3 regions of the Embleya sp. NPDC005575 genome follow, and region 1 is predicted to be linked to each of the others. Evidence: riboswitches for the same ligand, from Rfam matches in the RefSeq annotation. Region 1 holds a riboswitch; each other region holds the start of a gene.
The links. A riboswitch is a leader RNA that binds a small molecule or an ion and turns the genes downstream of it on or off. The one in region 1 is predicted to bind cyclic di-AMP.
Positions count from the first base shown of each region.

Region 1 (3,270 bases):
CGATAACCGCCTGCCGACGGCGATGCATCGCCACGAGCGCGACCCGGGCGAACCGGGTCGAACCGCCCACCAGCAGCGCGATCTCCCAGACGTCGAGGAGACGCCCGGCGGTGGGCGGCTCGGGGCGCCTGCGCAGCCGGTACGCGCGCCGGAAGCGGAGCAGCCAGGCGACCACGAAGTAGCCCAGGCAGACCAGCGCCAGGACCAGGTACAGCCGAGCCGGACCGGTCGGCGCGGACCAGTCCGTCAGATCCCGGCCCGCCTGCGGGTTTGTCGACGCCCACGCCGTTCCCGTCGCAACGCTCTCGCGCACTGCGGCGATCATGCCCCACCCCCGGTGTTCCCGATCGGCGTACTCGTCGGCTACGCCTGTGCGCACCACAGTGCCGCCTCGTCGCACGCATATCCGGTGGAAACCCCTCGGTCCCGATGCGGGTCGTGGAGCAGCGCGGGCATCGCGGGTGTGTTTTCGGCCGAGCCGGTCGGGCACCCGCGTCCCATGGTGAAAATCGGCTACACGATGATGACCGAGCAGGCCGGGCCCAAGGATCTGGTCGAGCACGTGGTGCACGCGGAGCAGGTCGGGTTCGACTTCTCGGTGTCCTCGGACCACTACTTTCCATGGCTGGACGCGCAGGGCCACGCGTCGTACGCGTGGAGCGTGCTGGGCGCGGCGGCACAGGCCACGTCGCGAATCCCGTTGATGACGTACGTGACGTGTCCGACGATGCGTTATCACCCGGCGGTGGTGGCGCAGAAGGCCGCCACCATGCAGTTGTTGTCGGACGGGCGGTTCCGGCTCGGACTCGGCTCCGGCGAGAATCTGAACGAGCACGTGATCGGCGGCGGGTGGCCGGCGGCGGACGTGCGGCAGGAAATGCTCGGCGAGGCGGTGCAGATCATCCGGGCGCTGTTCGCGGGCGGATACGTCAACCATCACGGCACCCACTTCGACGTCGAGTCCGCGAAGTTGTGGGATCTCCCGGAGCGACCGCCCCCGATCGGCGTCGCGGTCTCCGGCGAGCAGGGCTGCGCACTGGCCGGGCAAATAGCCGATCTGGTCATCGCGACCGAGCCCCGGGGTGAGCTGTTGGCCGAATTCGATCGGCACGGCGGCGCGGGCAAGCCTCGGGTGGGCCAGTTGCCGGTGAGCTACGACCCCGACCGGGATGCCGCGATCGCGCGGGCCCACGAACAGTTCCGCTGGTTCGGGGGTGGCTGGAAGGTCAACTCCGAGCTTCCCGGCACTGCGGGCTTCGCGGACGCGACGCGGTTCGTCCGGCCGGAGGACGTGGCCGAGTCGATTCCGTGCGGCGACGACGTGGGCGCGTTCGTCGACGCGGTGCGCGCGTACGCGGAGGCCGGGTTCACCGAGGTCGCGCTCGTCCAGATCGGCGGTGAGACCCAGCACGCATTCCTGGACTGGGCTCGGGACAAGCTCTTGGCCGCGCTGCGCGAGCTGTGACGGCAAGGGGCTGCGCAGGCGGGGGGCTGCGCAGGCGGGGGCGTCCGACCGACGCCGACTTCCGCGGCCCGGCTCGTCGCAGCGAGGGGCGCGCGTCGGCCCGAGCGGCATCGGCGTGGAGCGGATCGCTTGATCACCGGTATATCCGGCATGTCCATCCGGTCGAACCGCCCGAAATGTGATGTAGATCGCATGGATATAACGGACATAAATTATATAACCGACTTCACGTAGTAATTCATTTCCCATGATCCACAACGAATCTCGATTATTTTCCGTGACCGAACGATCACGCCACTCTCCGAGATACGCCCTCGTCACCACCGGTGCATCGGGTCGGGCTCGGGCGAGATGTCGCCTTTATTCCGCCTTTACACCGGAGGCAAAGTCGGCGTTTCGGTTGTGATCCGGCATCCGCATTGCCTACCTTTCTCGCCGATTCACCTTTCGGGTGAACCCCGCCGCCGGTACGCCGAATCCCGTCGCCGGCAGCGGGAGGTCTACATCGAAGAATCCGACGGGAGCGGGGGAACCAGGTGGATCGCCGTGGCCGGGATCGTTCCGGCGACGGCTAGGGGTGAAGTCGCGTGTCCCGCGACCGGGCTGCTCCAGTCCGAATCCGACAGCTCACCTCGTAGGCGACAGGAGAGGACCCCATTTCATGCTGTCCGCAAACGCTCGCCATCGTGCCGCTCGACCCGCCAACGTCCGCCGCTTCGTCGCGGCGGTGGGCATCGCCGGCATGGGTGTCGTGATCCCGGTCGCCACTGCCGGCACCGCCCAGGCGTCCGCCCCCTCCACCTCCGAGCAGGTCCCCTCCGGCGCCTCCGCCGTACTGTCGGCGGCCCCGACCGCCGCGGTCGAGTCCGCCCCGGTCCAGGCCGCGCCCGCCGCGCAGGAGACCGCCGCACCCGCCGACAAGGCCGGTTACGTGGTCAAGGCCGGTGACACGCTGTTCGGGCTCGCCCAGACCAACCGGATCACCGGCGGCTGGCAGAGCCTGTACGAACTCAACCGCGACGTGCTCCCGTCCGGCCCGGACCTGATCGAGATCGGGCAGACCCTCAAGCTGACCGGCTCGGCGCCCGCGCTGTCCAAGGCCGCCGCCCCGGCCCAGCCGAGCATCAAGGTGCAGCCGAAGACCGGCGTCACCCCCGGCAAGACCGCCACCAAGCCGTCGGCCGAGGTGTCGGTCAAGCCCGCCGCCAAGGCCCCCGCCAAGCCCGCCACCGGCGGCTCGAAGGGCAACCAGGCGCCGACCGGCGGCTCGTCCGCCGCGTCGAGCAGCAGGGCCGCCCAGGCCGTGGCCTTCGCCAAGGCGCAGATCGGCAAGCCGTACGTGTACGGCGCCACCGGCCCGAACGCGTACGACTGCTCGGGTCTGGTCCAGGCCGCGTACAAGTCCGCGGGCATCTCGCTGCCGCGTGTGACCAACGACCAGTTCGCCGCCGACCCGCACGTGTCGATCGCCAACCTGCAGCCCGGCGACCTGGTGTTCTTCTACTCGGGCATCAGCCACGTCGGCATCTACATCGGCGACGGCAAGATGGTGCACGCCGCCAACCCGCGCAAGCCGATCGAGATCGCCTCGATCAACACCATGCCGATCGCCGGCGCCACCCGCCCGGTCTGATCACCCCGAAGACCGCCGCAGGCGGTGCTGCCGTGATCGAGGACCTTCACCGGTTCTCGGCGCCCGGCGCCGGTACTCGGCCACGGCAGCACCGGACAACCGCATAGCGGGACGCGCATCCGGCCCGGGGCCCCCCCCCACCCCTACCTGGGCCCGGCGCCCCCCCCGATAC
Region 1 is NZ_JBEXCV010000174.1:5-3,274, reverse strand. Features, by position in the region: gene ABZS54_RS36365 (hypothetical protein) at 1-379, opposite strand, end outside; gene ABZS54_RS36360 (LLM class F420-dependent oxidoreductase) at 500-1,465, shown strand; cyclic di-AMP (ydaO/yuaA leader) riboswitch at 1,962-2,120, shown strand; gene ABZS54_RS36355 (NlpC/P60 family protein) at 2,127-3,098, shown strand.

Region 2 (3,270 bases), on a different contig from region 1:
CGAAGTCGGGCCCGGTGCCTGGGCGCCGGGGGGCGCGCGCAGCGCGGGGGCGGGCCACGAGGCGCTGTACCCGCTGCCCCGGCCGGACGACACGACGGCCGTCTGCACCCGGGACGCCGAGGGCCGCCCGGTCGTGGTCGGCCCGGCCGGCCCGCCGATCGTGCTGGACGAGTACCCGGTCGCGGTCGGCCCCACCGGTGCGATGGACGGCGCCGGGCGGCCGGTCGCCCTGTGGCTCGGGCCGGACGGCACGCTGCGCACCGCATGGCCGTCCTGACCGCGTGGTGCGCACCGCGCCGCCGTCCCGCCGGCGCTCGGCGCACCACATGGCCGCCGTGACGACACGATTCGGCCGGCTGCGAGGAACGCCCGGACATGCGAACGGCGGGCGCTCCCCGAAGGGAACGCCCGCCGGACGGCGCGGGAGTGCGGTGGATCAGACGCTCACGCCGTGGCTGCGCAGCCACGTCATCGGGTTGACCGCAGAACCGTAGTTCGGCGTGGTGCGGACCTCGAAGTGCAGGTGCGGGCCGGTCACGTTGCCGGTCGCGCCGGAGAGCGCGATCTTCTGGCCGGTCTGCACCTTCATCCCGGCCTTGACCGAGATCGAGGAAAGGTGCGCGTACTGGGTGTACTTGCCGTCCGCGTGCCGGATGACGACCTCGTTGCCGTACGCGCCGCCCCAGCCGGCCGACACGACGGTGCCCGAGGTGACCGCGCGCACCGTGGTGCCGGTGGAGACCGCGAAGTCCTGGCCGGTGTGGCTGCCGCTGGACCAACGCGAGCCGCCGGAGCCGAAGCTCGCGGTGAGCGTGGCGCCGGAGACCGGGGCGACGTACGAGCCGGACGCCTTCTCGGTGCTCGCGGCGGGCTTGGAATCGGACTTGGCGGCCTCGGTCTTGACCGAGGTCTTGGGCGCGGCCGGCTTGGTCTCCGTCTTCGGCGCGGCCTTGGGGGTCTCCGGCTTCTGCACCTCGACCTTGGGCGCGGCCTCGGTCTTGGCGGTGGTCGGCGCGACCTTGCCGTCGACCGCGAGCTTTTGGCCCGGGAAGATCAGGTCGGGGTTCTCGCCGACGACGCTCTTGTTGGCCTCGTACAGCTTCGGCCAACCGCCGGGCACGTGCGCGGCGCCGGCGATCTTGGAGAGCGTGTCGCCGGCGACCACTACGTAGGACGACGTGGCGGCGGAGTCCGCCTTGGCGACCGGCTCGGTCTTCGGCGTCTCGGCCTTGGGAGCCTCGGACTTGGGAGCCTCGGACTTGACCTCGATCTTGGGCGTGGCGACCGTCTTCTTCGGGGTCGCGGCCTTGGGAGTCTCGGTCTTGGGCGCCGTCTTCGGCGCGGTCTTGCCGGCCGAGGAGCCGGTGTCGACGTCGGCGGCCGCGCCGCCTCGGGTCAGGCCCGCCTTGATCGAGCACACCGGCCAGGCACCGGGGCCCTGGCTCTTGAGCACCTTCTCGGCGATCGTGATCTGCTGGCCCTTGGTCGCCAGGTCGGCCCGCGCGGCGTACTGCGTGCCGCCGAACTCGTTCCAGGTGCTCTGGGTGAACTGCAGGCCGCCGTAGAAGCCATTGCCGGTGTTGATCTGCCAGTTGCCCGTGCTCTCGCACATGGCGACCTTGTCCCAGGTGCTCACGGAGGCGGCCTGGGCCGTGCCCGCGCCGATGATCGGCATGGCGACGCCGACTCCGGCGACACCCGCCGCGGCGATCAGACGCGTGGTCCTACTGGTGCTGCGACGGCGATGACGCCCGGTTCCGGACAGCATGGCTGGATCCTCTCCCACGCCTACGAGGTGAGCTGTCGGATTCGGGCCGGAGATCGATAGCCCGGCCACATCCCGAAGGACGTGGCTTCACCCCAAGCCGTTCGCGGCGCCCGATCGTCTCGATCGGGGCCGTTCACGGCGGTTCACCTGTGGTTCCCCCGCTCCTGTCGTGTGGTGCTCGTCAGCCTCCCGAACGGCCGGCGACAGGATTCGGCGTACCGGCGATCGGGGTCCGTGTGGGATACGGACGGATCGAACGCTAAGCAGGCCCAGACGAAGATCACAAGTCCGTGCCGGATAGACGTCGAATATCCGATTTGCGGATGAGCGCAATGTAGATGATCCCTTACGGAAAGGACCGTAGTTGGCGTTCCGTGGTGAATCCGTCGGAAATGCGTGACAGGGGCTCCCGGTTGCCGTGTATCCGGATCGTCCGGAAACGATCACCTACGCCCCGCTCGTCACATCGACATCGCGCGTAGCGTCGCGCGAGGGCGCCCATGCCCATCCGGACGGTCGCCCGCACTCGCGGCCGACGTGATTCACCCCACAGGCAATTTGCCGCATATCGATACATTGCAGGCGACTTCAGGCTCGTCGACCTCGTTCTGAGCGACCACGGCCCGCCGCGCCGAGGGCCGACGACCCACCGGCGCGGCGCACCACGCTCCGCCGTCTCAGCCGCGCGGCGTCTGCCAACCGGCCCAGGCGCTCCGCACCATGTCCGGCGTGCCGAGTCGGGCCTTCCAGCCCAACTCGGTGGTGATCAGGTCGGCGCTCGCGACCACCCGGGCCGGGTCGCCCGCGCGCCGCGGGTGGCGCTCCGGTGCGAGGTCGCGCAAACCGGTGACCTCGGCGATGAGTTCCACCATCTCGCGCACCGATGTGCCCTCGCCGCGACCCACGTTCAGCACCAGATGCGCGTCCGGGTCGGTCGCGAGCCGACGGGTGGCGGCCACGTGCGCCTCGGCCAGATCCACCACATGGATGAAGTCGCGCACGCACGTGCCGTCCGGCGTGTCGTAGTCGTCCCCGAAGATCACCGGCGCCTGATGCGCCGTCAACTTCTCCAGCACCATCGGCACGAGGTTGAACACGCCCTTGTCCGCGAGCTCCGGCGCGCCCGCGCCCGCGACGTTGAAGTAGCGCAACGAGGCGTACGAGATCCCGTGTGCGCGCGCCGTGGCCTTGATCATCCACTCGCCGACGAGCTTGCTCTCGCCGTACGGGTTGATCGGCAGGCACGGGGTGTCCTCGTCGACGAGGTCGACGTCGGGCATGCCGTACACGGCGGCGCTGGAGGAGAACACGATGCGGGTGACGTCGGCCGCGACCATGGCCGCCAGCAGGGTGCGCAGACCCTCGACGTTCTCCTCGTAATAGAAGAGGGGGCGCGCGACCGATTCGGGCACCTGCTTGCGGCCCGCGATGTGCACCACGCCGTGCACGGCGTGCGCCCGGAAGACCTCGTCCAGCAGCCCCCGATCCAGCACCGAGCCGAC
Region 2 is NZ_JBEXCV010000028.1:68,463-71,732, reverse strand. Features, by position in the region: partial or broken gene ABZS54_RS12775 (hypothetical protein) at 1-277, shown strand, start outside; gene ABZS54_RS12770 (transglycosylase family protein) at 437-1,768, opposite strand; cyclic di-AMP (ydaO/yuaA leader) riboswitch at 1,773-1,994, opposite strand; gene galE (UDP-glucose 4-epimerase GalE) at 2,446-3,270, opposite strand, start outside.
Region 2: another riboswitch for cyclic di-AMP. It lies ahead of ABZS54_RS12770 (transglycosylase family protein); the one in region 1 lies ahead of ABZS54_RS36355 (NlpC/P60 family protein).

Region 3 (3,270 bases), on a different contig from region 1:
TTCGTGCAGACCGTGGCGCGCGAGGTGCGCTGGGCCGGGCTGTTGCGCCAGGTCACCATCCAAAGCTTCGACTGGGGTGCGCTCAAGCGCATGCGGCAGGTCGAACCGCGCTTGCCGCTGGTCGCGTTGACCAACTACGACTTCCTCCAGGTCGGCAAGCCCGGCGCCTCGCCCTGGCTGGGCGGCCTGGACATCGACGATTTCGGCGGTGACCCGCTGCGCGCGATCGCCTCGTTCGGCGCCACGACCTTCTCGCCCGTGCACGGCTTCCCGCAGGACGGCAAGGTCACCGACCCGAACTACCGCCCGTACGTGACCCGGGAAATGGTCGCCCGGGCGCATGCGATGGGCATCGAGGTCGTGCCGTGGACCATCGACGACCCGGCGACCATGGCCAAGCTGATGGACGACGGAGTGGACGGCCTGATCACCGATTACCCCGACCGGCTGCGGGAGTTGATGGCCGCGCGCGGACTGCCGCTGCCCAAGCGGTATCCGGCACGCGGCTGATCGACCCGATCCGCGGGGACTTCGGCGTGTGCCGCAGGGTGGGGACGCGAAAAAGGGCCGGGCCCGTCGACGCGTGGTCGACGGGCCCGGCCCTGGTACGGCTACCGCATGGTGGCTATCACCGTGCGGTTACTGCCTGATGACGCTCGGATCAGATGTTGACGCCGTGCGCGCGCAGGTAGGTGAGGGGGTTGATGCCGCTGCCGTAGTTCGGGGTGGTGCGGATTTCGAAGTGCAGGTGCGGGCCGGTCACGTTGCCGGTCGCACCGGAGAGGCCGATCTGCTGACCGGTGCTCACCGTGGCGCCGGCGCGAACGCCGATGCTGGACAGGTGCGCGTACTGCGAGTACTTGCCGTCCGCGTGCTTGATCACGATCTCGTTGCCGTAGGCGCCACCGTTGCCGGCGCTGACCACGGTGCCCGAGGTGATCGCCTTCACCGGGGTGCCGGTGCCGACCACGAAGTCCTGGCCGGTGTGGCTGCCGCTGGACCACAGCTTGCCGCCGGTGCCGAACGCGGTGCCCAGTGCGCCGTTCACAGGAGCGACGTAACCGGACGAGTTGACCGAGGTGCTGCCGGCCTTGGCCGAAGACACCTTGGCCGCGACGGGAGCCTTCTCCTTGACCGCGGTCTTCGGCGCGACCTTCACCGACACCGAGGGCTTGGTCTCGGCCACGGTCTCGGTCTTGGGCGCGGCCTTCGGCGCGGCCTCGACCTTGGTGGCGGTGGTGGTGGCGGCCGCGGCCTTGCCGGAGAGCGAGAGCTTCTGGCCGACCTTGATCAGGTTCGGGTTGCTGCCGATCACGCCGCGGTTGTCGGCGTACAGCTTGTGCCAGCCACCGGCGACGTCCTTGTCGGCAGCGATCTTGGACAGGCTGTCACCCTTGACCACGGAGTACGAGGTGGTGGTCGACGCGGGCTTCGCGGCGGCCGGGACGACCTCGATCTTCGGCGCGGTGGGGGCGGTCGCGGCCGGCTTCTCGGCGACCTTGGGGGCGACCTTGACCGAAGTCGCGGCCGAGTCGGACGACTTGGTGCTCGGCGAGACGGCGGCCTTGGGGCCGCCCTTGGTCAGACCCGCCGGGCCGGAGGTGTTCGGCCAAGCGCCGGGGCCCTGCACGGCGAGGACCTTCTCCGCGATGGCGATCTGCTGGTCCTTGGTGGCGAGGTCGGCGCGCGGGGCGTACTGCTGACCGCCGAACTCGTTCCAGGTGCTCTGAGTGAACTGCAGGCCACCGTAGAAACCGTTGCCGGTGTTGATGTGCCAGTTGCCCGAGCTCTCGCCCATGGCGACCTTGTCCCAGGTGGAGACGGAGGCGGCGTTGGCGGTCGCGAGACCGGTGATGAGCGGGGCGGCGACGATGGCGCCGGCCATGCCGAGGGTCAGCGCGAGACGCGTCTTCTTGGGCATGCGGGCAGGGGTGATGAACGACTGCACGAAGATTTTTCCTTCTCCCACGCCTACGAAGTGAGCTGTCGGATTCGGGCTGGAGAGTCTCGCCCGGCCGTGTTCGACCCTTGGATGTAAGGGACGGGCACGGCTTCACCCCAAGCCGTCCGAATGGGCGTCTGTGTCACAGACGCCCGGGACGGCATTCCACTTGGTTCCCCCGCTCCTGCCTTTCGGGTTTCGTACCGTGGCCTCGCTCCGGCGGCAGGATTCGGCGAACCGGGAGACCATTTCGCCAAGCACCGGACTGGTGTGGCGAAGCACCAAACTACGCACACCCCCGGCGTGGAACCAAACATCACGATTCGCCAAAACCGAAAATTCAGGTCGGAAGGGTGGAATATCGGGACCTAAAGTCCCGATCGCCATACGCATTGTGCCCGAATTGCTTACTCACCGTCGCTGCATAATCGCTCCGGGTGAGAATCCGGAAAACTCGGTTTACGGTGCGTACGAGGTCCTGACCTTCGGTATGCGAGATGTGACGTGCGTCATGCGCCCGGAAATGAAATGTCCGAATTACCCCTATATGACCCTCCGTTCATCGGCCCGGATCCGGGATGCACCGGCGCCGAATCCGGCCTGGAATCCGGGCGGGGCCTGGAATCCGGGCCGGTTCGCGGTGTCGGGCGTTCGAGGGATGCGCGCATGACGAAGGCGCGTGCGGTTGCGATGTCGGCTTCGACGCGATGGCCCGGTCCGGCGCGGTCAGGCCGATTCATCGAGGCCAGGTGTGCGGCGTAGCCGCCGGAGGTGGTGACGATCCGGCCGGGCAGCCGGTCGCCCAGCCGGCGGGCGCGCGGATGCGCCTCGGCGCCGGCCACGTCCTCGGCCAGGGTCCACTCGCTCGCGCCTGCCCGATCGCACAGGTCGGCCATCCGGGCCAGGTCGCGGCGCACCGCGTCCGACGCGCCGTCGTCACCGAACAACAACAGCGTGCCACCGTGCGTGCGCAGGCCCAGGTGGGCGAAGTCCTCGACCGCGCCGATACAGCGCCGGTCCAAAAATTCCAGCGGGGACGATGCCGGCGGCGAGTGTGTCGGCGACCGCACGGCCGGCGTGTGCCAGGCCGGGGAAGTACGCGGTGCCGGTGCCGGCGCCGGCGCCGGTGCCGATGTCGGCGGGCGCGGGCACAAGGCCATGGTGATCTCGGTGATCACCGCGAGGGTGCCCTCCGAGCCGGTGAGCAGCCGCGTCAGGTCGTAGCCGGCCACGTCCTTCCACAGCCGGCCGCCGGTGCGAATCACCTCGCCGGTGGGCAGTACCGCCTCAGGCCCAGCACGTAGGTGCGGGTGACGCCGTACTTGAGT
Region 3 is NZ_JBEXCV010000119.1:18,459-21,728, reverse strand. Features, by position in the region: gene ABZS54_RS30805 (glycerophosphodiester phosphodiesterase family protein) at 1-510, shown strand, start outside; gene ABZS54_RS30800 (transglycosylase family protein) at 662-1,921, opposite strand; cyclic di-AMP (ydaO/yuaA leader) riboswitch at 1,954-2,187, opposite strand; gene ABZS54_RS30795 (FAD-linked oxidase C-terminal domain-containing protein) at 2,452-3,207, opposite strand.
Region 3: another riboswitch for cyclic di-AMP. It lies ahead of ABZS54_RS30800 (transglycosylase family protein); the one in region 1 lies ahead of ABZS54_RS36355 (NlpC/P60 family protein).